DNA from 4 places in the Nocardia sp. NPDC003963 genome. Region 1 is predicted to be linked to each of the others. Evidence: riboswitches for the same ligand, from Rfam matches in the RefSeq annotation. Region 1 holds a riboswitch; each other region holds the start of a gene.
What was found. Region 1 has a riboswitch for cobalamin ahead of metE (5-methyltetrahydropteroyltriglutamate--homocysteine S-methyltransferase). Riboswitches for the same ligand answer to the same signal wherever they lie in the genome.
Positions count from the first base shown of each region.

Region 2: it holds a riboswitch for cobalamin, as region 1 does, so the genes downstream of both, ACWEWT_RS30895 (ABC transporter substrate-binding protein) here and metE (5-methyltetrahydropteroyltriglutamate--homocysteine S-methyltransferase) in region 1, are expected to answer to the same signal.
Region 3: it holds a riboswitch for cobalamin, as region 1 does, so the genes downstream of both, ACWEWT_RS17955 (short-chain fatty acyl-CoA regulator family protein) here and metE (5-methyltetrahydropteroyltriglutamate--homocysteine S-methyltransferase) in region 1, are expected to answer to the same signal.
Region 4: it holds a riboswitch for cobalamin, as region 1 does, so the genes downstream of both, ACWEWT_RS13330 (FecCD family ABC transporter permease) here and metE (5-methyltetrahydropteroyltriglutamate--homocysteine S-methyltransferase) in region 1, are expected to answer to the same signal.

Region 1 is NZ_JBSGIP010000009.1:176,375-183,676, forward strand. It holds gene recG (ATP-dependent DNA helicase RecG) at 1-1,924, shown strand, start outside; gene metE (5-methyltetrahydropteroyltriglutamate--homocysteine S-methyltransferase) at 2,275-4,542, opposite strand; cobalamin riboswitch at 4,716-4,854, opposite strand; gene ACWEWT_RS18550 (pyruvate carboxylase) at 5,207-7,302, shown strand, end outside.
Region 2 is NZ_JBSGIP010000036.1:20,287-27,588, forward strand. It holds gene ACWEWT_RS30875 (hypothetical protein) at 1-123, shown strand, start outside; gene ACWEWT_RS30880 (DoxX family protein) at 133-1,476, opposite strand; gene ACWEWT_RS30885 (aminoglycoside adenylyltransferase family protein) at 1,746-2,534, shown strand; gene ACWEWT_RS30890 (SDR family NAD(P)-dependent oxidoreductase) at 2,604-3,341, opposite strand; cobalamin riboswitch at 3,468-3,627, shown strand; gene ACWEWT_RS30895 (ABC transporter substrate-binding protein) at 3,765-4,682, shown strand; gene ACWEWT_RS30900 (FecCD family ABC transporter permease) at 4,778-5,734, shown strand; gene ACWEWT_RS30905 (ABC transporter ATP-binding protein) at 5,811-6,593, shown strand; gene ACWEWT_RS30910 (hypothetical protein) at 6,926-7,302, shown strand, end outside.
Region 3 is NZ_JBSGIP010000009.1:46,679-53,980, reverse strand. It holds gene ACWEWT_RS17970 (bifunctional 2-methylcitrate synthase/citrate synthase) at 1-26, opposite strand, end outside; gene prpB (methylisocitrate lyase) at 26-940, opposite strand; gene prpD (2-methylcitrate dehydratase PrpD) at 940-2,442, opposite strand; gene ACWEWT_RS17955 (short-chain fatty acyl-CoA regulator family protein) at 2,908-4,335, opposite strand; cobalamin riboswitch at 4,778-4,979, opposite strand; gene ACWEWT_RS17950 (cytochrome P450) at 5,381-5,743, opposite strand; gene ACWEWT_RS17945 (class I adenylate-forming enzyme family protein) at 6,035-7,302, shown strand, end outside.
Region 4 is NZ_JBSGIP010000004.1:266,231-273,532, forward strand. It holds gene ACWEWT_RS13310 (TetR/AcrR family transcriptional regulator) at 1-406, opposite strand, end outside; gene ACWEWT_RS13315 (hypothetical protein) at 1,360-1,893, shown strand; gene ACWEWT_RS13320 (ABC transporter substrate-binding protein) at 2,175-3,185, opposite strand; gene ACWEWT_RS13325 (ABC transporter ATP-binding protein) at 3,185-3,955, opposite strand; gene ACWEWT_RS13330 (FecCD family ABC transporter permease) at 3,955-5,007, opposite strand; cobalamin riboswitch at 5,116-5,331, opposite strand; gene ACWEWT_RS13335 (lipase family protein) at 5,853-6,947, shown strand.

The sequences.
Region 1 (7,302 bases):
GGGGACGGTCAACTACTGGCGCCCGGGGCAGTGGAATCTGAGCCATCCGGGCTATCTGATCCTGCCGGAGTCCGACGACGATCAGCCCACCCTCACCACGGTGCGCGGCGGGGGCGATCTACGCGGTATCGCCCAGAGCGCGAAGGGGGAAGGCGGGGTGGATATGTCCTTCTTCGACCGTGAGTTCATCCCGGTGTACCCGGCCACCGCGAAGGTACAGAGCTGGGAGATCCTGGCCTGTGTCCGGCAGATTCTCGATCAGCTCGATCCGCTCGCCGATCCGCTGCCCGCCCAGGTGCGCGAGGAGCGGGAGCTGATGCCGGTGGGCGACGCGCTGCGGCTGATCCACCTGCCCGAGCACAACTCCGATATCGAGCGGGCCCGGCAGCGGTTGCGTTTCGACGAGGCGCTGGCGCTGCAATTGGTGCTGGCCGAACGCCGGCACGAGGTATCGGGCCGGACGGCCCGGTCCTGTCCGCGCCGTGGCGACGGAATCGTCGCGGCCTTCGACGAACGACTGCCGTTCGAACTCACCGAGGGCCAGCACCGGGTCATCGATGAGATCTCCGACGACCTGTCCGGCGAGCAGCCCATGCACCGGCTGCTACAGGGCGAGGTGGGCTCCGGTAAGACGATCGTCGCGCTGCACGCGATGCTCCAGGTGATCGACGCGGGGCAGCAGTGTGCGCTGCTGGCACCGACCGAAGTGCTCGCCGCCCAGCACTATCGGTCGCTCTCGGCGATGCTGGGCGATCTCGGGCAGGCCGGAGAACTCGGCGCGGCCGAGACCGCGACCCGGGTGACCTTGGTGACCGGTTCCATGCCGACCGCCACCAAACGCGCGGCATTGCTGGCCGCGGTGACCGGCGAGGCCGGGATCGTGATCGGTACCCACGCGCTGATCCAGGATTCGGTCGAATTCTTCGATCTGGGCCTGGTGATCGTGGACGAACAGCACCGGTTCGGTGTGGAGCAGCGCGATGCCCTGCGCGCCAAGGCCAAGGCGGGTTTCTCACCCCATCTGCTGGTGATGACCGCGACTCCGATTCCGCGCACCATCGCCATGACCACGCTCGGTGATCTGGAGACTTCGACGCTGACCGAACTGCCCCGGGGGCGTTCGCCGATCCAGTCGAAGGTGGTGCCGCGCCGAGTGCATCCCAACTGGGTCGACCGCGCCTGGGAGCGGATCACCGAGGAGGTCGGTGCCGGACGGCAGGCCTATGTCGTGTGCTCGCGGATCGGCGACGACGAGGACGGTCCGGCCCGGGGGCGGGGCGGAAAGGGCGCCGATACGGGTAAGGAACCCCCGTCCACTCAGGCTGTGATCGATGTCTTCGAACGCCTGCGGACCGGACCGCTGGCGCAGTTGCGCATCGGACTGCTGCACGGGCGGTTGCCGTCGGATGAAAAAGACCAGGTGACGCGGGACTTCAACGCCGGCGATATCGATGTACTCGTCTGTACGACCGTGGTCGAGGTCGGCGTGGATGTTCCGAACGCGACCGTGATGGTGATCGTGGACGCCGACCGGTTCGGGGTGAGCCAGCTGCATCAGTTGCGTGGCCGGATCGGCCGTGGCGCGCATGCCGGGTTGTGCCTGCTCGTCACCGATGCGGCGCCCGGCGGTCCGGCGATGACCAGGCTGGAGGCCGTCGCCGCCACCACCGACGGGTTCGAGCTCTCGGTGCTCGATCTGCGCCAGCGGCGGGAGGGCGATGTGCTCGGGGCGGCGCAGTCGGGGACCACCCGGTCGCTGCGGCTGCTGTCACTGCTCGACGATCTCGAGGTCATCACCGCGGCTCAGGAGTTGGCGCGAACACTGGTGGAAGCGGATCCCGGGTTGTCCGGGCATCCGGGTCTGGCCGCGATGATGCACGCGGCCGTCGATTCCGAACGCCTGGAATACCTGGCCAAATCCTGATCGTCCGGCCCCGCTCACGACCTCGGGGCCGACGCCTCGAGGCATGCCGCCCGCGTAGCGCAGTCGCGCCGGGCCCTCGATCCCGCGGGAACCGTGCCGGGTCGCCCGGCGTCAAACCAGGCGACGGTATCGCCGAGGGGAAGGGGTCGGGTGTCATGGAGGAAAGGCAGAGATGCCGTGCGGTGCGGCGGTCGCTGTCCGCGCCGGCGCGCTTGCGACCGGTGCTGCGGATGACGCAGACCTGCCCGCAGTGTGTAGCGCGGCGGCCGAAACGCCGTGGACCGGGCGCGGGGGATCCGGAAGGCTGAACGGTCCGGGTCGCGCCGCGCGGTGCGACCCGGACCGCGCCATCAGCGCACGCTGCGGGCGGCGGCCACCATATTGCGCAGTGAGGCCGCCACTTCGGCGGGACCACGGGTTTTCAGGCCGCAGTCGGGGTTGACCCAGAGGCGTTCGGCCGGAACGGCTTTCAGTGCCGCGCGCAGCGCCGCGGTGATCTCCTCGACGCCCGGGACGCGGGGCGAGTGGATATCGTAGACACCGGGTCCCACCCCGGCGTCGAAGCCCGACGCGTTCAGATCGTCCAGCACCTCCATATGCGACCGGGCGGCCTCGATGGAGGTCACGTCGGCGTCCAGTCCGGCGATCGCCTCGATCACCTCGCCGAATTCCGAATAGCACAGGTGGGTGTGGATCTGGACGGCGTCGGAAACGCCGGAGGTCGCCAATCGGAACGCGTTCACCGACCAGTCCAGGTACGCCCGCTGATCGGCGGCGCGCAACGGGAGCAGTTCACGCAGTGCCGGTTCGTCGACCTGCACGATCCGGATACCGGCATGCTGTAGATCCACCGTCTCGTCCCGGATTGCCAGGGCGACCTGGCGGGCCGAATCCGCCAGTGGCTGGTCGTCCCGGACGAAGGACCAGGCCAGGATGGTGACCGGTCCGGTGAGCATGCCCTTGACCGGTTTATCGGTGAGCGATTGGGCGTAGGTGATCCAGTCCACCGTCATCGCGGCGGGACGGGAGACATCGCCGAACAGGATCGGCGGGCGTACGCAGCGCGTGCCGTAGGACTGCACCCAGCCGAGATCGGTGGCGGCGAATCCGTCGAGCTGTTCGGCGAAGTACTGGACCATATCGTTGCGTTCAGGTTCGCCGTGCACCAGCACGTCGAGCTCCAGTTCCTCCTGTAGCGCGACGACCTCGGCGATCTCCGCCCGCATCCGCCGAACATACTCGGCCCGGTCGATCTCATCGGCCCGCAGCGCCGCCCGGGCCAGCCGGATCGCCGAGGTCTGCGGGTAGGAGCCGATCGTGGTGGTGGGCAGCGCGGGCAGGCGCAGCCGATCCTGTTGCAGGGTCCGGCGTTGTTCGGCGGGCGCCCGCCGAACGGCAGCCGGGCCCAGCGCGGCCAGTCGCGCCCGCACCTGGGCGTTGCCGATCCGCGGATCGGCCCGGCGACTCGCCGCGGCGGCGCGGGCCGCCCCGAGTTCCGCGGCTACGGATTCGGTCCCGCCGGTCAACCCGGTGGCCAGTACCCGCACCTCGGCGGTCTTCTCGGCACCGAAGGCGAGCCAGGAACGCAGGGCGTCGTCGAGTCGGGTCTCCACCGCCAGCGAGTACGGCACGTGCAACAGCGAGCACGAGGTGGAGACCGCCACGGATCCGGCACTTCCCAGCAGGGTGGCCAATGTCGCCAATGCGACGTCGAGATCGGTGCGCCACACATTGCGGCCGTCGACCACGCCCGCGACGAGCAGTTTGTGCGCCAGGGCCGGTACCGCCGCGACCGCGGCGATATCGGTACCGGCGACCAGATCGACCGCGATACCTTCGATATCGGTCCCGGCGAGGGTGTCCAGGGCCGGCCCCGGATACCCGAAGTAGGTGGCGACCAGCACCGCCGGCCGGTCCCGGGACTCCGTCAATTCCGTGTAGACGCGGCGGACGACGGCGAGTTCTGCGTCGGTGAGGTCGGTGACCAGCGCGGGCTCGTCGAGCTGCACCCAGGTCGCACCCGCTTCGGCGAGCAGCCGCAGCAGCTCCCGGTACAGCGGGATCAGTTCCCCGATACGGTCCAGTGCCGCGCCGCCGGTGGTCTTGGCGAGCTTCAGGAAAGTGACCGGCCCGATGACGACGGGCCGCGCCGCGACACCCAGCTCGATCGCCTCCGCCACCTGTGCGAGCAGATCGCCGGGATGCAGGGTGAAGGTGATCTCCGGACCGATTTCGGGAACGAGGTAGTGGTAGTTCGTATCGAACCATTTGGTCATTTCCAGCGGTTCCACCGATTCGTTCCCGCGGGCGGCCGCGAAATAGCGGTCCAGCGGGTCGTCGATATCGGCCACCCGGGCCGGTAGGGCGCCCAGCAGCACGGCCGTATCGAGCATCTGGTCGTAGTAGGAGAAGGTGCCGACCGGGATCGAATCGAGGCCGGCGGCGGCCAGCGCGGTGTACTGGTCGCGGCGCAGCGTGCACCCGGTGTCGTGCAGCTGTGCCGCATCGATACGCCCGGCCCAGTAGGACTCGGTCGCGCGTTTGAGTTCCCGGCGCGGCCCCACCCGGGGAAGTCCGAGAACCGTTGCGGTGAACGGGCTTTGCGAAATAACAGTCACGGTGTTCTCCAGTGCTGAAGTTCGACGGCCATCGCCGTTCACGGACGCACGGGCACCGATGAGACCCCGTACGACCGGCCGCGCGGGCGGATCGCAATGTCAGCACTGGTGGACCGCAGCGCCCAATCCACGAGGCGGTGGCCACCGGATACGGCGTACCCGGTACAGCCGGCAGGTCTTCGGACTCGCGGGCACCGGCCGATACGGCCGACCTACTGGCCGTCGCTTCCCAGGCTGTGCGCCCAGTGCTGATGACGGCGTTCGTTCCTGCTCACCGCTGCGGGACAGTTCCGGATTCCCACCGGATTCCCTCTCACCCGCGTGGTGCGGGCTTCGGCGCCGGGGGCGGACGTTCGGGGCTCCTCGTCGTCCGGCCGGCGGACCAGCTGCGTGCACCACCATAACGCGGACGCGCCGAGTAGCCCAGGGCGGTCGGCCCGGTACGGGCCGGACACGGCTTCGCATACCTTCGCAAAATCGGCCGCATCCCGCGGATGGCCGGGGGATTGCGGTACCGCAATATACGCACAGGCCCGGGTTGTGGGCGGTGAGATATGACGGTGCGATGAACAATACTTCGCAGCATTGCCATACCCTCCTGTGAAGATCCTGCCAAGTGGACTTCGCTGTCGATCCTGGATGTGGCGCCGGGTACGTTGGTCCAATGTTCTCGAAAGTCTTGGTTGCCAACCGCGGCGAAATCGCCATCCGAGCCTTCCGCGCGGCGTACGAGCTCGGTGTCGGGACGGTTGCCGTCTTCCCGCACGAGGACCGGAATTCGGTCCACCGTCTGAAGGCCGACGAGGCATACGAGATCGGCGAGGAGGGCCATCCGGTCCGCGCCTACCTCTCGGTCGAGGCGATCATCGAGGCCGCCAGGACAGCGGGCGCCGACGCGATCTACCCGGGGTACGGGTTCCTGTCCGAGAACCCGGATCTGGCCGCCGCGTGCGCCCGGGCGGGCATCACCTTCATCGGTCCCGCCGCCGAGGTTCTCGAACTGGCCGGTAACAAGGCCCGCGCGATCGCCGCGGCGAAGGCGGCCGGGCTGCCGGTGCTGAATTCGAGCGCGCCCTCGGCCGATGTGACGGAGTTGCTGGCGGCATCGGAAACCATGGAGTTCCCGGTGTTCGTGAAGGCCGTCGCCGGTGGCGGTGGCCGCGGGATGCGCCGGGTCGCCGAGCGATCCGGCCTGCGGGAGGCGATCGAGGCGGCGTCGCGGGAAGCGGAGTCGGCGTTCGGTGACGCGACCGTCTTCCTGGAGCAGGCGGTGGTGAATCCGCGGCATATCGAGGTGCAGATCCTGGCCGATACCCAGGGCAATGTGATGCATCTGTTCGAGCGGGACTGTTCGCTGCAGCGGCGCCATCAGAAGGTGATCGAGCTGGCGCCCGCGCCGAATCTGGATCCGGAGCTGCGGGACCGGATCTGCGCGGACGCGGTGGCGTTCGCCCGGCAGATCGGCTACAGCTGCGCGGGCACGGTGGAGTTCCTGCTGGACGAGCGCGGCAACCATGTGTTCATCGAGATGAATCCGCGGATCCAGGTGGAACACACGGTGACCGAGGAGATCACCGATGTGGATCTGGTGCAGTCGCAGTTGCGGATCGCGGCCGGGGAGAGCCTGGCGGATCTGGGATTGAGTCAGGAGAAGGTGACCATCCGGGGCGCGGCGCTGCAGTGCCGGATCACCACCGAGGACCCGGCCAACGGATTCCGTCCCGATACCGGCCGCATCACGGCCTACCGCACCCCGGGCGGCGCCGGTATCCGGCTCGACGGCGGCGCGAACCTGGGCGCCGAGATCGGTGCCTACTTCGATTCCATGCTGGTCAAACTCACCTGCCGCGGCCGGGATTTCCCGACGGCGGTGGCCCGGGCGCGGCGCGCGCTCATGGAGTTCCGGATTCGCGGTGTCACCACCAATATCCCGTTCCTGCTCGCGGTACTCGCCGACGAGGATTTCACCGCCGGCCGGATCACCACCTCGTTCATCGACGAGCGTCCGGAACTGCTGGCCACCCGTGAACCCGCCGACCGCGGCACCAAGATCCTGAACTACCTGGCCGATGTCACGGTGAACAAACCGCACGGTGCCCGGCCGACCGCGGTGTACCCGCACGACAAGCTGCCCGCGATCGACCTGTCGGTACCGCCGCCGGACGGTTCGCGGCAGAAACTCCTGACCTTGGGCCCGGAGGGTTTCGCCCGTGCGCTGCGGGAGCAGAAGGCGGTCGGGGTCACCGATACCACCTTCCGCGACGCGCACCAGTCGCTGCTGGCGACCCGGGTGCGTACCAACGGTCTGCTCGATGTCGCCGGACATGTGGCCCGGCTGACTCCGGAACTGCTCTCGATCGAGGCGTGGGGTGGGGCGACCTACGATGTGGCGCTGCGCTTCCTCTACGAGGATCCGTGGGAGCGGCTGGCCGCGCTGCGCGAGGCAGTTCCCAATATCTGCCTGCAGATGTTGCTGCGCGGCCGTAACACTGTCGGCTACACCCCCTACCCGGAGCGGGTCACCCGGGCGTTCGTGGCCGAGGCCACCGATACGGGTATCGATATCTTCCGGATCTTCGACGCTTTGAACAATGTGGATCAGATGCGTCCGGCGATCGACGCGGTCCGCGAGACCGGTACCGCGATCGCGGAAGTGGCGTTGAGCTACACGGGTGATCTGGCCGATCCGGACGAGAAGCTCTACACCCTGGACTATTACCTGAAGCTGGCCGAGCAGATCGTGGACGCGGGCGCGCATGT
Region 2 (7,302 bases), on a different contig from region 1:
CCCGCGCCGAACCCGACCGCGGTTCCGCTCGCGGATCCGGCCGGTCAGCCCGGTATCACCGGCCCGGTTCCGGGACAGCGCGCTCCCGACCAGCCCGGAGTGATCCCGCCGCCCCAAGCCTGACCGGGCGGGCTACTGGGCCGGGGAATCCTGCACCCAGTGGAACCGCGGACCGTTCAGCGGGAAGTCGGCCGGGTCGGTGGCACGCAGGTCGACGATCACCGGCCGGTCGGCCAGGAGTCCGTCCAGCCGCAGGACTCCCGGTTCCGGGCGGGTGTAGGTGAAGGTCGCGATCCGGGCCGGCGCGGCGTCCGGGCCGGGTGGCCCGGTGAGCGTGAGAGTATGCGCGGGCCCGTCGGTCTGCGCGGGTGCCGTCACCAGCGCGCCGTCCATCCGCTGCCAGGTCACCGCGCCCTCGGCTTCGATGATCAGCCGCTGCCAACGGGTCTCGTCGGTGAGCAGTGGCGGTACCGGCCGACCGTCGATACGGAACTCGGTGACCTCCCAGAGCCCGTACAACTCCGGCTTCGGGGCACCGCCGCCGTAGTCCTGCCAGCTGAACCAGCCGAGTACCGCCACCCCGGCGACCAGCCAGACCCCGATCGCGGCCTCGGCGAACCCGGCGATCCGCCCGGCCCGGCGATTCGTGAACAGCGCCGGTTGCACAGCAGGTTCGGCGCGGCGGGCGAACAGGAAGAAATCCGCGAACCGGCGAGTCTGTGGGGCGAGCAGGAGCAGCGAGAACACGAGCAGATGGAACGACAGGATCTTGACCGGAACATCGAAGGTCATATTCAGCACGAAAACCTGCGCCATGCTCACCACACCGAGCATCGTGCCGAGCGTGGCCGTGCGCGGGACCAGCAGCAGCAGACCGGCGACCAGTTCCGCCACCCCGAGCAGAATCTGGTAGACGGGCGCGCTGCCCACCTGGAGCCACAGCACCGCCATCGGCGTGAATTGTCCGTAGGGCTGGACGAGTGCCGAGAAGGAAGGTGGCGGCATCTGGGTGGGTACCGCTTTGGCGATCCCGTAGAACAGCATCTGCCCGGCGACGCACAGTCGCAGCGCGGTCAGGAACCAGGCAGCTGCCCGTGGGTAGGCGAGCCGGCGCCGGTCCAGCACCGACCACAGCACCGCCGCGGCGACGGCCACGACCAGCGCGCTGAACACCATCACCCAGATGATCGCCTGATCACCGCTGCCGGAGAATCGGTTGAACTGCGCATCGACGCCGAATACCGTCTGCCCGACCCATTTCAGCAGCGGTTCGGCGCCGAGCAACGGCCACATCGGTGCGGTATCGGGCAGGAAACGGTGTGCGAATCCGGTGAAGACGAACAGGACCTGTCCGATCATCACGCAGAACACCAGGCAGTAGACCACGCCGAAGCGGAAGGCGAACCGGGCCGGCCACGGCCAGCGCGCCGGTGCCGGGTTATCGGGTTCGACCGGTGCGTGCTCGGATCCGGTCACCGTCTGCACCGTATTCACACCGCACCTCGCTGTCCGACTGTTCGACGCTCGCCCCGTCCACCCCGAGCCGACTCTTCCTCGAATCTAGAACAGACCCTGGTCCGACCACCTCCGTGACAACCCCGATCCTGTTGTCCTCCCTGGGCACGACTCCGTACACCACGGAGATGGGCCTTTCGGATTACGCGGTATCCGGCAGTGAACCGGTTCGGTGAAGGGCGGCCCACTACCGCGGGTCCGTACGGCAGCCGACTGCCTATCGTGGATTCGTGACTCTGCCGATACCGGACCCCGCCGCGGAAGGCGCTCTGATCATCCGAGCCGTGACCGATCTACTCGGCGGCGATCTACTCGGCCTGTATCTGTACGGCTCGGCGGTGACCAGCGGTCTGCGGCCGGACAGCGACCTCGATTTCCTGGCGGTCACGATCTCGCGCATCACCCCCGAGATCCGGGATCGCCTGGCCGGCAGCCTGCTCCGGTATTCCGGGCGCTGGCCGCGGTCGGGCCCCGCCCGGCCCGTGGAGCTGACGGTGGTCGTGCGCGACGATATCGTTCCGTGGCGCTTCCCACCGCGTGCGGAGTTCGTCTACGGCGAATGGCTGCGTGCGGAGTTCGAGCGGGGCACTGTCCCGGCTTCCGCGGACGACCCCGATCTGGCGATCCTGCTCACCATGGCGCGTGACGGGTCGCTCGCGCTGGCCGGGCCGCCGGCCCACCGGATTCTGGATCCGGTGCCGCCGGGCGATCTGATTCGGGCGATCACCGCAAGTCTGCCCGTACTGACCGATAGTGTGGACGGTGACGAGCGCAATGTGGTCCTCACCCTGGCGCGTATGTGGGTTACGGCGGACTCCGGGGCGGTGGTGTCCAAGGCGGAAGCCGCGGATCGTCTCCTACCGCTGCTGCCCGCGGGCCACGCCGCGCTGCTGCGCCGGGCGCGGGACGGCTATCTCGGCATCGCGGTGGACGACTGGACCGGGTGCCACGACGCCGTCGCCGCCTTCGTGCGCTACGCCACCGACACGGTCACGGCCGCCTGCGCGCGAACCGGGTGAGCCGGGGCCCCGCCGAACCGGCCGATCCGGCGGGGATCGAGCCGCGAAGGCCCGATCCCCGCGACACCACTACCAGGCGATGGGGCCCTGCGCACCGACGAAGGAACCGTCGGTGGACATATCCGGCGACTCCGCCGCCGCGAGGACGACCGCCGCGGCCTCCTCCGGTGTCGTCGGTGCGTCGGCCGCCGCCGGAGCCAGTTCGGTCGCGACGAAACCGGGGCATACCGAGACCACCCGGACATCGGTGCCGGCGAGGGTTTTCGCCAGCCCGACCGTGATGCTGTTCAACGCCGCCTTCGATGCCTGATAGCCCGGGACCACCATCGAGTAGTACGCCGAGTCCGGATTGCGTTGCTGGGTGAGCGAACCCATCTCGGTGGAGATATTGACGATCCGGCCGGCCGGCGCCCGGCGCACCAGAGGAAGCAACGCTTCGATCACATTGACGGGACCGAAGGTGTTGGTCATGAGGGTCTCGGTGAACGCGCCCGGATGGGCGAAGTTCACCGTGCCCGCCGCGGTCGCCTCGGGCAGAATGCCGGCATTGTTCACCAGTACGTCGATGTGCTCGTATCGTTCGGCGATCGCTTCGCGCAGGCACCGCGCGCTGTCCACCGAGCACACGTCCAGGACTTCGCCCTCGGCCGCGAGCCCCTGTGCCCGCAGTTCTCCCACTACCGTCTCCACCGCCGCCGCGCGGCGTCCGGTGACGATCACCCGGTGGCCCCGCCGGGCGAACGCCGTCGCGGTGGCGCGTCCGATTCCGCGGGTCGCCCCGGTGACCACCACGATCTTCTCCGACATATCGTTCCTTTCGCGATTCCGCTGTTACTCCACGAGCATCGGCGAGGGCACCCCTGGTGTGCTGGCAGGAAATCGCCGTCGCATTCGCCCCCTCGGCACCACCGCACGATCCGGTCGTACGTCCAGTTCTGTGTCCGATAGCATGGTCCACGGCCGCACTGCGGTCGCGGCGCGGTGAGGGAACCCGGTGCGAATCCGGGACTGGCGCGCAACGGTGACACCCGTGTGGTGGAGTCCGATCACTCACCCGCCGAGCTCGGTTCCCGGCCTCGCGCACAGGCCCAGACGCAAGGAGTCCACGCCGTGACGCGGTCCATTTCCCTGGCGGTCGCCGCCGTGGTGTCCACCCTCCTGCTGGCCGGATGTTCCGGTGCGGACAGTTCCGGCGATCCCGCGGCAGCCGCCGGTGGATCCGGTTATCCGATGAAGCTCGGCAACTGCGGAACCGAAATCACCGTCCCGGCGCCCCCGCAACGCGCCGTGGCCCTCAACCAGGGGTCGGCGGAGATCCTGCTGTCACTCGGGCTGGCCGATCGGATGGTGGGCACCGCCACCTGGACCGATCCCGTCCGCGCGAATCTGGCCGCCGACAACGCGCGAGTGCCGCGACTGGCCGACAACAAACCCTCGTTCGAGGTGGTCCTCGACAAGGAACCGGATTTCGTATCCGCGTCCTTCGGCGGCACGCTCGGTCCCGGTGGCGTGGCCGAACGCGAACAGTTCACCGAACTGGGTGTGCCCACCTACCTCTCGCCGACCGATTGTGACGGCAAAACCGATATCAGCGTCAATGCCGACGGCGCCCGGACCGAACCGCTGACCATGGATTCGGTCTACCGGGAGATCCGCGAACTGGCCGCGATCTTCGATGTGCGGGACCGCGGCGAACAGCTGGTCACCGAACTACGCGATCGCCACGACGCCGCGGCCGGGCGGATCGCCGCGGACGGCGTCTCGCTGGCGTTCTGGTTCGCCGATACGTCCACACCGTATGTCGCGGGCTGCTGCGGCTCCTCCGGGATCATCACCGGCGCAGTGGGCGCGAAGAATGTATTCGACGACACCACCGACGAATGGCCGCAGGTCAGCTGGGAGACGGTACTCGACCGTGACCCGGCTGCCCTCGTACTGGCCGATCTGAGCCGGCGCAGTCTCGCCGGGGACGCCCTGGACAGCAAGATCTCGTTCCTGGAATCGAACCCGGTGACCGCCGAACTGTCCGCGGTACGCGATCGGCGCTACATCGTGGTCAACGGCGCCGATCTGAACCCGTCGATCCGGACGGTCGACGGTATCGAGAAGGTCGCCGACGCCCTGGAACGGTGGGGCCACGGTTCGTGAGCCCGGATGCACCGTCGCGCACCACCGCCCGGATCGCCCGCGCACCCGCTACCGCGGCGCTGGTTCTGGCGGGGCTGGTCGTGCTGATCTCCTCGATGGCCTTCACCGTCACCATCGGGCCGGCGGAGCTGTCGGTCGGCGAGGTCTACGCGGTCCTGTTCGAGAAGCTGGGCGCCGGCACCGCCGCTGTTTCGCCGATCCGGGAGGGCATCGTCTGGCAGTTGCGGCTGCCGCGCACCCTGCTCGCCGCGATCTGCGGCGCCGGGCTGGGAGTCTGCGGAGTGGTCATGCAGTCACTGCTGCGCAACCCACTCGCCGACCCGTTCGTCCTGGGGATCTCCTCCGGCGCGTCCACCGGCGCGGTGCTCGTGGCCGTCCTGGGCGTGGGCGGCGGACTGATCTCACTGTCCACCGGAGCGTTCCTCGGGGCGCTCATCTCGTTCGGCCTGGTACTGGTCCTGGCCGCGGGTGCCGGCGGCGGCACCGCCAAGGTGGTGCTGGCCGGGGTGGCCGGGACCCAATTGTTCTCCGCGCTCACCTCGTTCATCGTGCTTTCCTCGGCCGACGCCGAACGGACCCGCGGGATCCTGTTCTGGCTGCTGGGGTCGCTCGCGGGCGCCACCTGGAACGATGTGGGCACCACGGCGATCGTCTGCGCGGGTGGGATGGCGCTGTGCTGGTGGTACGCGTCCGCGCTGGACGCGTTCACCTTCGGTTCCTCGGCCGCGGCGACCCTGGGCGTCGCGGTCGGCCGGACCCGGCTGCTGTTGCTCGTGACCACCGCGCTCATGACCGCCGTACTGGTCAGTGCCGCCGGAGCGATCGGGTTCATCGGATTGGTACTCCCGCACGCCGCGCGTTTCCTGGTCGGCCCCCGGCACAGCCGCCTGATCCCGGTGACCGCGGTTCTGGGCGCGATACTGCTGGTCTGGGTCGACGCACTCGCCCGCACCGTATTCGCGCCGCAGGAGGTACCGGTCGGCGTGGTCACGGCACTCATCGGCGTCCCCGCGTTCGCACTCCTGCTGTTCCGCTCCCGGAGTACGCCGTGACCCGCCCGCCCGATCGCAGGACCGCACACCGCGCGGATGACACTGCGGCGCAACCGATCACACCTCGGAGCATCCGTTGACACTGAACGCACAGAATCTGTTCTGGTCCCGGGGCGGCAATCTCGTCGTCGACGATGTCACCCTCCGTCCGGAACCCGGGCAGACGGTCGGCCTGCTCGGGCCGAACGGATCCGGCAAATCGTCGCTGCTGCGCCTGCTGGCCGGGATCTCACGGCCGGACCGGGGCAGCGTCACGCTCGACGACACTCCCCTGTACCGGCTGGGCCGGCGTCCCCTGGCGCGCCGGATCGCCGTGGTCGGCCAGCACGCGCACACCGATGTCGATATCACCGTGCGGGATGTGGTGCGCCTCGGGCGTATCCCGCACCGCGACCTGTTCGGCCAGGACGCGGACGAGGAACCGGCGATCGACCGGGCACTGCGCGCCACCGACCTCTCCGGCCACGCGGGGCGACTGTGGAGCACCCTCTCCGGCGGCGAACGGCAGCGGGCCCAGATCGCGCGGGCCCTCGCCCAGGAACCCGGCGAACTCCTGCTCGACGAGCCGACCAACCATCTCGATATCGCCCATCAGCTCGATATCCTCGATCTGGTCACGCGATTGCCGCTCACCACGGTCGTCGCCCTGCACGATCTCAACCTCGCCGCCATGTTCTGCGATTACATCCTGGTCCTGGATCGTGGCGCGATCGCCGCGCACGGCACCCCCGCCGAAACGCTCACCGAACCACTCGTCCGGGACGTCTACGGCGTGCATGCGACGATCACGATCGACGACGGTGTTCCGGCCGTTCGCTATCGCCGCCCGGCGGTACCTTCGGGCACCACAGCCCCCTGACGAACGCATGGGCACCCGCCTCTCGACCCGCGCTGCCAGGGCGTGGTCTCCGCGGCCGTCGTGGGTTCGATCGACCTGTTCCGGCGACCGGACGCACTCCCGCCGCAGCGGTCGAATCGTGAACCGCCGAGCCGCGATCCGACAGGCGCGGGGTGGTTGCGCCGCGATCGCCCGGCCACCGATCGGCCCGCGACTTCACGGTGCCCGGGAAGAACGGAATCGAGCCCGGTGATGGCGCACAAACGCCACCGCCCTGCGCGACTCGGAGTTGCCCCCCGATTGCCGATATCATCGCAGGCGCCCGATCGAATCCTGAAGTACAGGTAGTACCGATGACACGCCAGCCGCACACCGTATCCCCCGATATACCGAAGGTCGTCGCGGGGCCGGACGCGGTGGTCGATCCGCCGTCCGCACCGGTCCGGAACTATTTCCCACCACCGCGAGAGCTGCGCGGCAACCTGAACGGCTGGACCTACCCGGCGGTGTTCCTGGTGGCCGTTCTCACCACCTTCCTCCTGGCCCAGGCGGCACTCGCGCTGGATTCGGGCGAACCGCTGCAACCGGCCATCCATATCGCGGCCGCCGTCTGGGTCGCCTCGTATCTGCCGATGCTCTCGGCGACCTCGCGCGGCCGGTCGCGGATCCGGATCGAAGGCGCGCGATTCGCGAACGACGAGGACGCCCTGGTGATCCGCCGTTCCCTCGG
Region 3 (7,302 bases), 130 kb from region 1:
GAATCGCTGAGCGATGCTGAGCTCATCACTGGTTCCTTCCCAGAGTGAAATCGAATATGTCGGAATCGAATTCGTTGTAGCGCTCGTACTGCAGCAGTTCGTAGAGGCGGCTGCGATGCTGCATACGGTCCAGCAGGCCCGACTGGGTGCCCTGGGCGTAGATCTCCCGCAGCCCGGCCTCGGCGGCGAACATCGCCAGCCGCAGGGTCGAGACGGGGTAGATGACCGCGTTGTAGCCGATCGATTCCAGCGTGGTGGCCGGAATCAGCTCGGATTTACCGAATTCGGTCATGTTGGCCAGCAGCGGGATCGATACAGCGGCCCGGAACTTCTCGAACTCCGCCGGCGTGTGCAGCGCCTCGGTGAAGATGAGATCGGCGCCGGCGTCGGCGTAGGCCTTCGCGCGGTCGATCGCCGCGGCGATGCCTTCGATTCCCGCGGCGTCGGTGCGGGCGCAGATCACGAAGCCGGGATCCCGGCGCGCGGCGACCGCGGCCCGCAGTCGGCGCATCATCTCGCTGGTCGGGACCACGGCTTTTCCGTCGAGATGCCCGCACCGCTTGGGGTTCACCTGGTCCTCGAGGTGGCAGCCGGCGATACCGGCGTCCTCGAGCACGGTGATCGTGCGGGCGGCGCTCATCGGTTCACCGAACCCGGTGTCGGCATCGATGAGCACGGGCAGGTCGGTGACCCGGGCGATCTGGTGACCGCGCCCGGAGACCTCGGTGAGGGTGGTCAGGCCGATATCGGGCAGTCCCAGATCGGCGGAGAGCACCGCACCGGAGACATAGACACCTTCGAACCCGATTTCTTGGATCAGTTTCGCGACAAGAGGATTGAAGGCACCGGGGAACCGCTGGATCCCGCCCGATTCGAGGCCGGCGCGGAAGGCGATGCGCTTCTCGGCGGCCGACGTGGACGCCGCCAGGAGGCCGGTCATCAGAACAGTCCCTTCGGGGAACGGGGCGCGCGGGCGAGCACATCCGGCGAGACGGTGAAGGTGAGCTCCGACAACTCACCCACGGACAGCTCACCCGCGCGCTCGACCACTTCGAGGAAGCGGTCCTGCTCGGCCGGATCGACAACGCCCTCGGCGAGGGTGCGGAATTTGGCGATGTACTGGTCACGGGCGAAGGGCCGCGCGCCGAGTGGGTGGGCGTCGGCGATCGCGAGTTCGTCGACGATCACCTCCCCGCTCTTCAGGGTGACCTCCGCGCGGGCGCCGAAGGCCTTCTCGTCCGGGTCGGTGGAGTGGTAGCGGCGAGTCCATTCCGGGTCTTCGGCGGTGGAGATCTTGCGCCACAGCTCCACGGTGTCGGGGCGCTGCGCGCGCTCGGGAGCGTAGGAGCGCTCGTGATGCCAGGTGCCGTCCTGCAGCGCGACCGCGAAGATGTAGGGGACCGAGTGGTCGAGGGTTTCCCGGGAGGCTCGCGGGTCGAATTTCTGCGGATCGTTGGAGCCGGTGCCGATCACCACATGGGTGTGGTGGCTGGTGTGCAGGACGATCGACGCGATCTGGTCGAGATCACCGATACGGTCGCGCAGACGGCGGGCCAGATCGATCGGGGCCTGGCTCTGGTATTCGGCGGAATGTTCCTTGGTGTAGGTGTCCAGGATCGCCCGCTTGGCTTCACCGGGTCCGGGCAGCGGCACCGAGTACTCGGCCTTCGGCCCGCCGAGCAGCCAGGCGATCACACCGTCCTCGCCCTCCCAGATCGGCGACGGCGCGCCCTCACGGCGCATCGCCCGGTCGACGGCCTCCACCGCCATCTTCCCGGCGAACGCGGGCGCGTAGGCCTTCCAGCTCGAGATCTCGCCCTTGCGTGACTGGCGGGTCGCGGTGGTCGTGTGCAGCGCTTGGCCGATGGCCTGATAGACGGTCTCGGTATCGAGCCCGAGCAGCGTTCCGATACCGGCGGCAGCCGACGGACCCAGATGGGCGACATGGTCGATCTTGTGTTCGTGCAGGCAGATCGCGCGAACCAGATCTACCTGGATCTCGTACCCGGTGGCCAGGCCACGAACCAGTTCGCGACCGGACCGGCCGGCATGCTGGGCCACCGCCAGAATCGCGGGAATGTTGTCGCCGGGGTGGGAGTACTCGGCGGCCAGGAAAGTGTCGTGGAAATCGAGTTCACGCACCGCGACCCCGTTGGCCCAGGCCGCCCATTCCGGGGAGAACCGGCCACCGACACCGAAAACGGTCGAGCCGGGGCCATACGGGTGGGCCAGAGCCTGGGCGCGCGCATTGGCGACCGGGCGCCGGATCAACGACGCCGCGGCGACCGCCGCGTTGTCGATGATCCGGTTGACGATCATCTCCTCGGTCTCCGGGGCGACCTCCACCGGATCTGTCGCGACCTCCGCGATCCGCCATGCCAGATGCTGCTCGCGGGGGAAATGCTCCGCGGAACGATGGGTACGGACGAGATGATTCTTCACAGTCCTCGGCCTCCAGGGATCGATGCGATTCGCTTCGATTCGCACGCTACTGACGCGACAGAGCTGCCGGAATCCGTCGCAAATGCGTATTTTGTGGAGACTGAACTGCAAAGTTGTGGAGTTTGTGGAGGACACGGCGGACCGGCGCAAGCCGACGTGGGTCGGCAGCCATGGCTCGGTTACTCCGCCTGCGCCGCGCCGCTCGAACCGTTCCGCCGAGCACGGCCCGGGCGATCGGAGCCACCCGGAAGTCCTTCATCCACGCCGTTCTCGGATCACCCAACCCCGCCGACCGGCTCGCGGGGTCGCTCGCCGGCGCGGCACTCGCCTCCGCAGGAGGCGCGGCGATCCGGACCCACGATGTGCCGCTCATCCAGCACACCGTGCGCATGGCCGGGCCCGCCCCGGTGACCGCGCGCCGGTGCCTACGCCGCAGCCCGACCCGACCGCCTTTGGCGGGCACCTTCAGCCATCGACCACCGCGGGCGCGTACGGGGTTGTCGCCGGGCGGTTCTCGTCAGCGGCGAGCGGTCGCCCGATCTGCGGGAAAGCCCGTTGCGGACACGCCACACGCTCACATACCCGGCAACCGGCTCCGATCGGAACAGCGGCAGCCGCATCGTCGAGCGGGAGCCCGTGGGAATACACGAGTTTGTCGGCGTAGGCCAGATCACAACCGAGTCCGACGGCGAAATCTCGCGACGGCGCCAAATAGCCCGGGCTGCTCTCGCCTGTAGTCCGCGCCAACCACAGATAGGTCCGTCCATCCGGCATCTCCGCGATCTGCGTGCGGATCCGGCCCGGCGTCGCGAACGCATCGTGTACCACCCACAGCGGGCAACTTCCCCCGGCACGGGAGAAGTGAAACGCGGTGGCGGACTGGCGCTTGGAGATATTGCCCGCTCGATCGGTACGGACGAAGAAGAACGGCACACCACGCTGCCCACGCCGCTGCAACGTCGACAACCGATGACACACCGTTTCGAAACCGACCTCGAACTGCGCCGCGAGCAGATCGATATCGTAACGTAACGCCTCGGCCGCACTCAGGAACAACCCGTAGGGCAAGATCAACGCGCCTGCGAAGTAATTGGCCAGCCCGATCCGCAGCAGCCGACGCGATTCCGTCGGCAACGCAGCACTCTCGGCGAACAGATCCTCGATCACCCCCGACTGGGTGAGAAACGCCAGCTGCGTAGCCAACTGGAACGCGCGCTGCCCGGCGGTCAGGCGCCGCGCGAGTACGAGCGTACGTTTCTCCGGATCATAGAGACGCTTGGGACCGGGCCGGGCCGGGTCTTCCGAGCGGATCGAAACCTTCACATCGTGTTCTTCGTGCAGCAGGTGGGCCAGTTGCAGATCGAGCCCACCGAGCGTGAATCCGCCCCGTACGAACAGGCTCTCGGCGGCAGTATCCAAGGCCGGGATGTGATTACGGCGGTCGTAGAAGAAGTCACGAACATCTTCGTAGGGCATCGCTGTCCGCGGATCGACCACCGGCGATTCGAGCCCGGCGGTGAGCTGTTCGAGCTGGCCGTTGGCACTGCGCAACCGGCGGTGCTGACTGATCAGCAGCCGCGCCGCGGCCGGCACCCGCGAAAGAAGATCGTCGAGTTCGCTGCCGCTGACCGAGCCGGATTCCGGATCCTCGGCGAATGCCTCCTGCAGATCTGCCAGCAACCGCGCATCGGTCTCCGGCGCGAAGAAACCCACCTCCAAATCGAAGGTCGATGTCAACCGCATCAGCACCGGCACCGTCAGCGGCCGCTGATCGTTCTCCAGCTGATTGACATAACTCAGCGACAATCCGAGCATCTTGGCCAGCCGGGACTGAGACAATCCCTCCTGCTCACGCAACACCCGCAACCGAGCGCCCGCATACATCTTCTCCACCGGCCGACCTCCTTCCCGCAACGTTCGAGCCGACAATCGGCCACCCGAACCGAACGTGCTGTGCTTGCGCCCGACGCGAGGGGCCGCGGGTACTACTCCGACCGGAACCCCCGGCCCAGCAGCGCACAATGCCGGTCACCGGAGACCAACCGGCCGAGTGGTCGGACCGTACCGATCGCCTGCACCGGGGTGCCGGTTCGGGAAGGCTCCACTGAGCACCTGAGTGCACGGGGCAGGCAGACCTGCGGCGACCGCGACTCGACGGCCCTGAGAACCCCGAAAGTGATGACACGATACATACCCTGTCGTCGGCAGTGAACGGCCGTCACCCGTTCACGCGCACACGACGACTGCGCATCGGGAACTCTCCCGAATGCGTGGATATCGGCGTAGCACCCACTCCGCGAGGCGACGGCCGCCGGGCACGGCGCACCCGGCACAACCGGCAGGTCTTCGGACTCACGGGCATCGGCCTCGATCGGCCGACTCGGGATATACCCCGAGCTGTACTACGCCGTCGCTTCCCAGGACAGAACCCAGTGCTCTATGACGGCGGTCGTTCCCGCTCACCGCTGCGGGACAGTCCCGGATTCCCACCGGGTTCCCTCTCACCCGGCCACTCGACGTCGCGAAACGTCAACCGGCGGGCTTCGACGCCGCACACCGTCGCAACAGCGCACGACGAACCAGCTGCGCCCGCCAGAATATGCCCGCCTCCAGAAACATCGATCGGCGGGCGGGTAGTACATGAGATCGGTGTCCCGGATCGACGAGCACTGTCGAGAGCCGTACGTCGACAGGGTACTGCGACATTTCGCCGAGCTCCGCGTCGCCGACGGAACGCTCGGCTTCCCGGGCCATCGCGGCCTTGTCGCGACTTCCAGGAGCGAGCGCGGCAAAGCGCGTGCGGCATCCGGTGTAGGTGCCGGCGGCTCCTCCGGCACAATGACTTCGAGTTCCCATCGAGCTCGCGCTCTGTGCGGTGCGCGCATAGGCCGCCGGAGTGGTCTCGACTGGGCGAACATGCTCCATGGAACCCGGAGCATCAGCATCCGACCAACCGGCTGTCCGCAGGGATACAACACACGCGAATCGGCGAGCCCCGCCTGTATCCGGGCACTGTTCGACCCAGCGGTCTCCAGCCGACAAAGAGTCTGGCGGGCATGGAACGGTAGCTGTTCGGGTTCACCAGGCCGCGCGGGATCGGCGGCCCGTCCGGACGCAGATCAGGGTACCGCTCGAACAGGGCGCGCAATGCGACGGTGCCTCTCGATCGGGCCAGATCAGCGCCCGGACAGCCGTGCAGCCCGCTGCTGAACGAGAGGTGCTCCGCGGCGTTGCCCCTGGTCACATCGAATCGTTCGGGATCGGGGAAGACGGTGGGGTCCTTGTCGGCGCCCGCCAGCAACAGCGGGACCAGGGAACCCGGTTCGACATGTTGATCGGCGACGTCGATGTCACAACGTCACGCCGGCCGAATCGATGGGCAATGCCTCGGGAGCGGCATTGCGCCGGCTGCTAAAATCGCAGGTGGGTGGTGTGAGCATTTGCCCCACCCTTTCGACACCGACAGAAGCTCTGACGTTCGACAACGGCGTTCGCTGCCTCGCTTATCGGCATGATCGCCGACGCCTTGGAGATGCCGCAGCCCGGATATACCTCTCGGTCAGCGGGGGCGGCCCGACCGTGCGGAGTCGGAATGATCTACGACAACCTGCTTTCGCTGACAGCCGCGGCACCGATCACCAGTGGATTGCGCCACGGCGAAGTATTCAGGCCCTACGCTGCTCTGGTCGAGCGGATCGGCCGAATCGCGGCCGGCTTGATCGAACGTGGCGTCGAGCACGGCCATCCGGTTGCCCTGCTGGTTCCGAACTCGCCCGATCTTTTCGTCACTGCCCACGCACTGTTCGCCGCCGGCGCGATCGCTATGCCCTTGGACGTAACAGCCACGCGATCCGAGCTTGCCGCGCTCGCGCAGAAGACCGGACCCGAGGCCGTCGTGTCGACCCCCGGCCTTGCCGCTGCTGCCGAGACGCTGATCGCAGATGTGGCCCCCGGCATTCCCCTGTTCCTGACAGATACCCTGCCGCAAGGAAGTGCGACCGCCCCGCTGCCCGAGCTGCCGGGTGACACGACGGCGCTCTACCTCTTCTCCTCCGGCTCGACCGGGTTACCCAAGGTGGTGCCGCACACCCATGCCGAGCTCATCGCCGATGGTGAACGAGCCAGTACCGCCTGGGACCTCCAGCCAGACGATATCGTTCTCAACATTCTGCCCGGCAACTTCTCGTTGGGCTTCATACTGGGCGCTACGGAGGCCGTGGCCCGGGGTGCCACGACGCTCTACTGGAGCGATCCGCTGCCGCTGGCGCTCTCGCGCAAGAAGCTACTCGACACCATGGTCCGCGAGCGCGTCACCGTCATGGGTGCCGTTCCGGAAATGTACAGAATCATCGCCGGTCAGACCGGCAGTTACGATCTCGGTCTGCGCCTGGCCTTCTCGGGTGGCGCGCCATTGACGCGGTCGCTCTTCGAAGCGGCGTGCGGGCGCCTGGGTGTGGTACTCCGGCAGGCTTACGGCTCTGTCGAGGCGAGCATGTTCTCGCACAACGACTCCGCCGATCCCGATTCGAGCTGGGCCTCGGTGGGCAAACCGGCGGGCGACGCCAGGGTCCGCATCACGCCGTTCGATACCGAATTCGGCTCGTCCGTCGGGGAGATGGAAATCCGATCGTCCTCGCTCATGCGGGGCTATCTCGGCGATGCCGTGGCCAACGCCGCGGCGTTCGACGAGGGCTGGTTCCGGACCGGCGATCTCGCGTCACTCGATGAAGAAGGCCGCATCTTCCTCCGTGGCCGCAGCAAGCTGCTGATCGAGGTATCCGGCTACAAGATCGACCCCATCGAGGTGGAGGAGACGCTCATGACCTTGCCTGCCGTCGCCGAAGCCGCAGTGGCGGGTCT
Region 4 (7,302 bases), on a different contig from region 1:
CGATGTAGCCGGTGAGCCAGTCGTAACGCGTCGAATAACGCTGATCGGTGATGCCACGGACGTGTTCACCGAGCACGGTGTCGTCTCCCAGATACAGCGCGCGCATCAGTGGCTCGGACAGCAGAGCTTCCACTCCGAACCGGTAGACGGCGGGTAGGTCGACCAGGTCGTCGGCCTCGAGTACGCGCCGGTGTACCTGTGCGGTCATCCGGCGCATGCTGCCGTTCAGTACCGCGGTCAGAATGGCCGCCTTGTCATCGAATTCGCGATAGACGGCGCCTTTGCCGATACCGGCTCGTTCGGCGATCCGCGCGATCGTGGTGTGCGGCCATCCGGTTTCGGTGATCAGTTCCGCGGCCGCGGCCAGGATCTTTCCCCGGCGGTCGGGTACCAGGGGGCGGGGCATACAGCTCCTACCGTCGTAGTGACCAGAATTTGCAATATGGTCACTACGTTACCAGAGGTGGTGTGGAACGGCAGGCCCGGCTTCCGGAGTCGTGGATCGCTGCCCGGCGGGATCACCCGCGTTGCTGCGCATGAAGGTTGGGGAGTGCAGGCCCTCGGTACGGGTGAATGCCGGGTCGTCCGCTATCGACTCGGGCGCCGGTCTGTCGGCACTCGAGTCGAGAGCGGACGCCGACGGGACTGCTGACCGGCGAAGCGGATGCCGGGTTGCCGCTTCCCGTGTCCGGCTGCCGTGGGGGATCGGGTGCGCCGACCGTTCTCGGCCTCGGATCCTGCGTGCGCGATGTCCGGGCGAGAATCGGATGCGGGCGGTCCCGCCACGTGCGCGGAGTCGTTGCTGCGCACGCGGATTCGCCGTCGCGTATGCGGTCGATATCGTCGAAGTGGGGGCGCGGCAAGGCTGGTCGGCGAAATCCCGGGCATCGCAACGCCGTAGACGGCGACACGCAGGCCATCGGCGGTGTGTCTTCCGACACGCGGCGAAATCGCCTCGGAAATAGCGGAAACGCATAACACCTGACGGTGTGGGTGGACGATGGGATTGCCCGCGGGATCGATCCCGAATGCCAATCCATCGAGGCGCCGGCGGTCAGGGACGCTTTCGATCCGTACAGACCTGGTGGCGCCACCTCGAATATTGTGCCCGGCCGGGGCCACACCGTAGTTCGAGGTCGTCACATCACCGATCGATCGCACGTCCACGGCGCATCGAGAGCCCTTCGGTGCTCCCGGACCGCACGACGGAGGAAGGGGTGAGGCCGCTGGTCGTCGACAGTTTTCGATCCGATCACAGTTCGAGATGACTCCGCTGTCCGGGCAGGCCGGCATCCTGCCCGGACAGCGGTAAGCACATAAAACCGTGCGCCGCGGCGGTGCTGCCGGAAAATAGGACGGGTGCGCGAACGAGAGCCGGCCGGTGGCCGCGGAAATTCTGTTGCCTTGGTGGTGCTGTGGGTATTGTGCCTGCCGCTGGCCTGGTTCTCCGTACATCTGATCGGCGATATACCGGTTCGCAACGCGAAGGTGGTGGCGGCCGGGCTCGATTGGGCGGGGGAGCGGGGGGACGTGACGGTCCTGCGGTCCGAAGAGGTCTACGAACGTGACAGCCGGGGAGGCGGTCGCCGAACCATGCACTGTTACGGTGATTTCGCCGCTGCCGAGGGATCCGGGGGATTCGCTGATATCCGTGTTCATGTGAACGGTGCGTGTGAGCCGGGGCGGGTGCTCCCGGCGCGACTGGTCCGTGCCGACCCGGGTAACTGGATCGGCGGTAACGATCGAGATCAGGCCTATGCCGGAGCCGGGTGGGGCTCGCCGCTGATCGTCGGACTGTTCATGGGCGTTTTCCTCGTGCTGGTCGGCGGGATCCCGATCGTCGGCGTGGTGCTGTTACCGCTGCTGTTCCTCCGCGGGAAGCATCGCGGCTGACCGGTCGTGCGCGTCCCGGACGGCCGTAATTCCATTGAGTCGGCAGCGGTTCCCGGGGCGAGGCCGGGACCATGGAGTCCGGGGGATGACGGCGATAGCCGGGTTCGGGGCGCCTCGAGCATCCGTGCGCCGCGGACGAGCCGTTCGGTGCCGAAGCCGGCCACCGGCTGTGATCGTCCCCCGTCGATTGCGCCGACCACCGCGTAAGCCGGTAGCGTGGCGCGGCTCGCCCTGCCGGTACCCGGGAACCTCCCGTACTCGCCGGGAGGAACTCGGCTCGTTCAGAATCCTCTGGATCGGAGGAAGTCCGCTACTGTGACGACGGCCTGCGGGTTGCGGGGGCTCTCGACCAGCGCGGCATAGGGTAGCGCGATGATGTTGTCCGCGCGGACGGCTGTTGTTCCGGCCATCAGCGGCTGGGCGCGTAGCTGGTCGATCTTGGCCTGCACCGAATTGTCCGGGCCAGCGCCGTAGTCGACGATCACGATCGCCTGCGGATCCCGCTGTGCCGCCGCCTCCCACGAGGTCGTGGTCCACGAATCGTTCAGGTCGTCGAAGATATTGCTGCCACCCGCCTCACGGATGATCTGTGACGGTGCCGCGGTGCGGCCCGAGGTGAACGGTTCCGGTGTCGCGCTGTCGAACAGGAAGACCCGCGCCGGTGCCCGCCCGGCCGGTACGCCGTCGGCGGCTCCGGCGATTTGTTCACGGTACTGGGCGACGAGTTCGTCCGCCTTGTCGCGCACATCGAAGATCTCACCGAGGTTGACGAGGTCCGCGTAGAGGGCGTCCAGCGGTTCCATCACGCCGCGACGATCGGATCCGGGTTGCCGGCATGCCTCGGTCAACTGGTAGGGGACCGCGCCGATCGAGCGCACCCAATCCGGGGTGAGTCCCGTGGACTCCTTGAAACCGTAGTTCCAGCCGGCGAAGACGAAATCGGGGGCGGCGGCCTGCACGATCTCGCGGGTGAAGGCGTCGCCGAGCGCGGGTACGCGGTCGAAGTCGGCCTTCCACGGTGAGGTGGCGATATCGCGTTCCTTACCGGGGTAGCTGGTGTAACCCGCCAGCCGATCGGCCAGGCCGAGGGCGAGCATCATCTCGGTGATGCCGGTGTCGTTGGTGACCACCCGCTCCGGGATGCCGTCGACGGTGAGCGGCGCGCCGCAGTTGGTCACCGTGACCGAGGTGTCGGCCGCGGATCGCGGGGCCTCCTGGAGCTCGGCTCCGCATGCTGCCGTGGCCACCACGCAGGCGACCGCAAATGCCCGGGCCGGCCGGAGAAATCTCATCACTGTTCCTTCTCGTCGAAGATGACCTGTGGGACACCCAGCCGCGGATGGTCGACGATATGGCCGCCGATCGAGAACCAGCGAGTGAGGACCTCGGTGGTGATCACTTCGTGCGGGCGGCCCGAACAGACGAGTCGGCCCGCGTACAGGACGAAGATCCGGTCGCAGTGCTGCGCGGCGAGATTGAGGTCGTGGAGAGCCGCGATCACGGTGATCCCCAGACCGCGTGCCGCGGACAGCACGCTGTACTGGTGGCGGACGTCGAGGTGATTGGTCGGTTCGTCCAGGACGAGCACACGCGGTTGCTGGGCCAGCGCCCGCGCGATCAGCACCCGTTGGCGTTCACCGCCGGACAGTGCGAGAAAGCCGCGCGTGGCGAGATGACCGATATCGGCGGTGGCCATGGCCGCGGCGCAGATCTCGCGGTCGCGGCGGTGTGTACCGCGCAGCAGCGCGGTATGTGGTAGCCGCCCGGTGGCGACTACCTCGGCGGCGGTGAAATCGAACGGGGTGTTCGCGTCCTGGGTCAGCGCCGCGACCTGGCGGGCGTTCTCCCGCATGCTGATCGCCGAGATATCCGTCCCGTCGACCAGGACGCGCCCCGAAGTCGGCGACAGGGCGCGGTAGAGGCATCGCAGCAGGGTGGATTTACCACTGCCGTTCGGTCCGACGACGCCGATGAACGCACCGGGCGCGGCGGTCAGGGTCACCGCCTCGACCACCGGCGTGCCGTCGAACTCGACCGCCACGTTCTCGTAATCGACCCGCATCAGCCGTGTTCCACCAGCGCGCCGCGGCGGCGCATCAACAGGACGAAAACGGGGACGCCCACCGCCGCGGTGATCGCGCCCAGGGGGAGTTCCTGCGGAGGTATGAGGGTCCGCGCCACCAGATCCGCGGTCACCAGGAACACCGCGCCCAGCAGAGGCGTCACGATCGTGAGCCGTCGATGGTCGGCTCCGACCAGCAGTCTGGCGATATGCGGCACCACCAGCCCGACGAAGCCGATGGCGCCGCATACGGCGACGAAACAGCCCGTCATCGCGGCGGCGACCACGAACAGGAGCAGCCGGAACCGGGAAGCGTCCACTCCGAGTGCGGCACCGACCTCGTCCCCCATCGCCAGCGCGTTCAGATGACGCGCGTACACGGCGATCACCGTCAGCCCGGACAAGGCCGCTGCGGCGACCAGGGGAACCATCTGCCAGGTCGCGCCCGCCAGACTCCCGAGCAGCCAGAACATCACCGAACGGGCGGCATCCCCGTGCGGGGCCAGGAACACCAGTACCGTCGTCGCGGCGGAGAAACCGTAACCGACGGCAGTACCCGTCAGTACCAGCCGCAGCGGTACCAGCCCGGACGCCGAGCGCGCCATCAGATAGACGAGAAGGGTGGCGCCGAGCGCACCGATGAAGGCCGCGGTCGACAGCGCGTAGATGCCGAGAGCCCCGAAAACGCCGAAGAGTACGACTGCGGTGGCCCCCACCGACGCCCCTGAGGAGATCCCCAGTACGTACGGGTCGGCGAGCGCATTACGGACCATGGCCTGCACCAGCAGCCCGACCCCGCCCAGACCCGCGCCGACGAGAGCAGCCGACAGGACCCGGGGCAATCGGGAGTCGACGATGATCCGATAGTCGGCGACGTCGGTGGCGAGCACCGTCGCGCCGGTGAGTTCGGCCCACAGGAACCAGATCGTGTCACGCCACGGGATCTGGGCCGCACCGAGCGCCAGCGCGAGTACGGAGATCACCACGAGTGCCACGACGAGGCCGGAGGCAAGCACGGCGACGGGCAGCCGCCGTTTCTCGACAGTTCTCATCGGCCGGCGCTATCCGCACCGTCCCGAAGCGTATGTGCGCAGGCAGCCGAGCACCACAGGACCCATATCTCGTCAACCGCTCCCTCGGAGTCGACAGGAGACCGCGCCGTCGGCTCGGCCGCGCGGGCAGGTCTTCGGGCTCGTGGACGGGATACCGGATATCCGGTATCGCCTACTGGCGGTCGCTTCCCGGGCGGCGGGCCCAGTGCTGATGACCGCGGTCGTTTCCACATACCGCTGCGGGGCAGCTCCGGATTCCCACCGGATTCCCTCTTGCGAACCGCCCATCACGGACAGGCGGTAACCAGCGCCCGGTCACAGTAGCATTCCGGTCGATGCCGAGCCGTCCGTGGGCAGATGGCGAACCGGTCGTCGGTACCGATCGGCCCTGTGCGAATCCCCGCGGCGACCTCCGGGCTTGCGTCCGCAACATGGCATATGCTTTGGCCTCGACGACACGAAGTGCATATGTGCCCGGTTCTGCGTTCGAACAGAGATACTCGCAGTACTCGATCGAGATCTGTTGGATCGAAGCGTCGCCTTTCCCTGCTTACGGTTCGCTGACCAGCAGAGTTGTGCTCGCGTCCGCGGCAATCGTGTCTCTCGGTTCAACAATCGCCCTGACTGGATCACACGCATGAAGGATCGGTATGAAGAGCGAAAAACGAGCTTGGCTAGCAGTTTTGACAGGAGTCCTCATAGTCGCAGCCGGTGGCGCGATCGCCGCGCCGGCCGCTTGGACGCAACCGGCGTCGTCGCGCTCACCGGGCGCCGGGGGCGATATCCTCCGTGCCGAGGCAGCGCACCTGGCAATCTCGGCCCCGGGTCTACCCGGGACGGTACCGGTGCAGTCGACCCGCCTCACTTACGCCAGCAGCGACACCCATGACGCGCCGACCACGGTGGTGGGTACGTATCTGGAGCCGATTGCGCCGTGGACCGGCCCGGGGGAACGCCCGCTGGTGGCGTATGCGGGTGGTACCCAGGGGCAAGGCGTCGAGTGCGCGCCGTCGGCGATGCTGTCGCAGGTGGTCCGGTACCAGCCGCCGGCCGATCTGGTCTTCGAATACGACGTCATCGCGATCTACCAGATGCTGTCCCGCGGGATGGCAGTGGTGATGACCGACTATCACGACCTCGGCGCGCCGGGCATCCACAATTTCCTCAACCGCAAGACACAGGGTTACGCGGTACTGGATTCCGCCCGCGCCGCGTTGGGGTTGCCCGGTGCCGGTTTCACGCCGAACTCGCCGGTCGTACTCTACGGCTACTCCCAGGGCGGGATGGCTTCCGCGGCGGCGGCCGAACTACAACCGGAGTATGCCCCCGAGCTGAACGTACGAGGCGCCTATGTGGGCGGTCCTCCGGTGGGCCCGCAGGAATATATCGCGCGCAGCGACGGCCACCCCGGCGTCGCACCGGCCATCGCCTGGATCCTCAACGGCATCGCCGCCGACTATCCCGGTACCCGTCCGGAAATCGATGCCGCGCTCAACGACACCGGTAAGGCGATCCTGCGCGATTCGATAGGTAAGTGCGGTGGTGGGCTCTCCAGCACCATGGCGCAGCCGCAGGTCACCGCGCAGTGGACGACCAGCGGACTGCCTCTCGCGGCCGTGATCGACGGCTCCCCGGAACTGAAGAAGGCATTCGACCAGCAGCGGCTCGGCGGCCTCACTCCGGCGGTGCCGGTACGTATCTACTCGGCCAGGAACGATGAGGCTGCTCCGTACCCGGCCGTGCACGGTATGGCGTCGAGCTGGTGCGGTGGCGGCGCGGCCGTTCAGCTGGATTCCGACGCTGGGTTGCCTCCCGTATCCGCCGGTTTCCTGGGCACCCACGATGTGGCCTTCTTCCCGTCGATGATGACCTCGGAGCAGTGGGTGAACGATCGCCTCGCCGGTGTGCCGGCGCCGGTGAACTGTGGTGCCCTGCCGTAGTTCCGCGAGTGTAAGAGCGATCGAAACACCCGTCCGGACAGTGGGTCTGCTGCTACGCGGTATCGACTGATCGCACGCGGGTGCCTCCGTACCGTCCCCGGCCGGGTCGGTCCGCGGCCGAGACGGCTCCGGACCGACCCGGCCGGGAGTGCCGAGCTGTACGGACCGAACGCGGAAACGGGCCACTTCCGAGTCCGGGCCACCAGGGATACAGGTGGCGCCGACCTCCGGAACGCCGAAAAACATGAATCTGCCGCCGCGCCGGAAACTTCCGGCCGGTCACGAGAAATCCGGAATACGAGTCGGGATGCGCCTCCGTGACGCGGGGAGCCTCGGCGGTACCGGATTCGGGCAG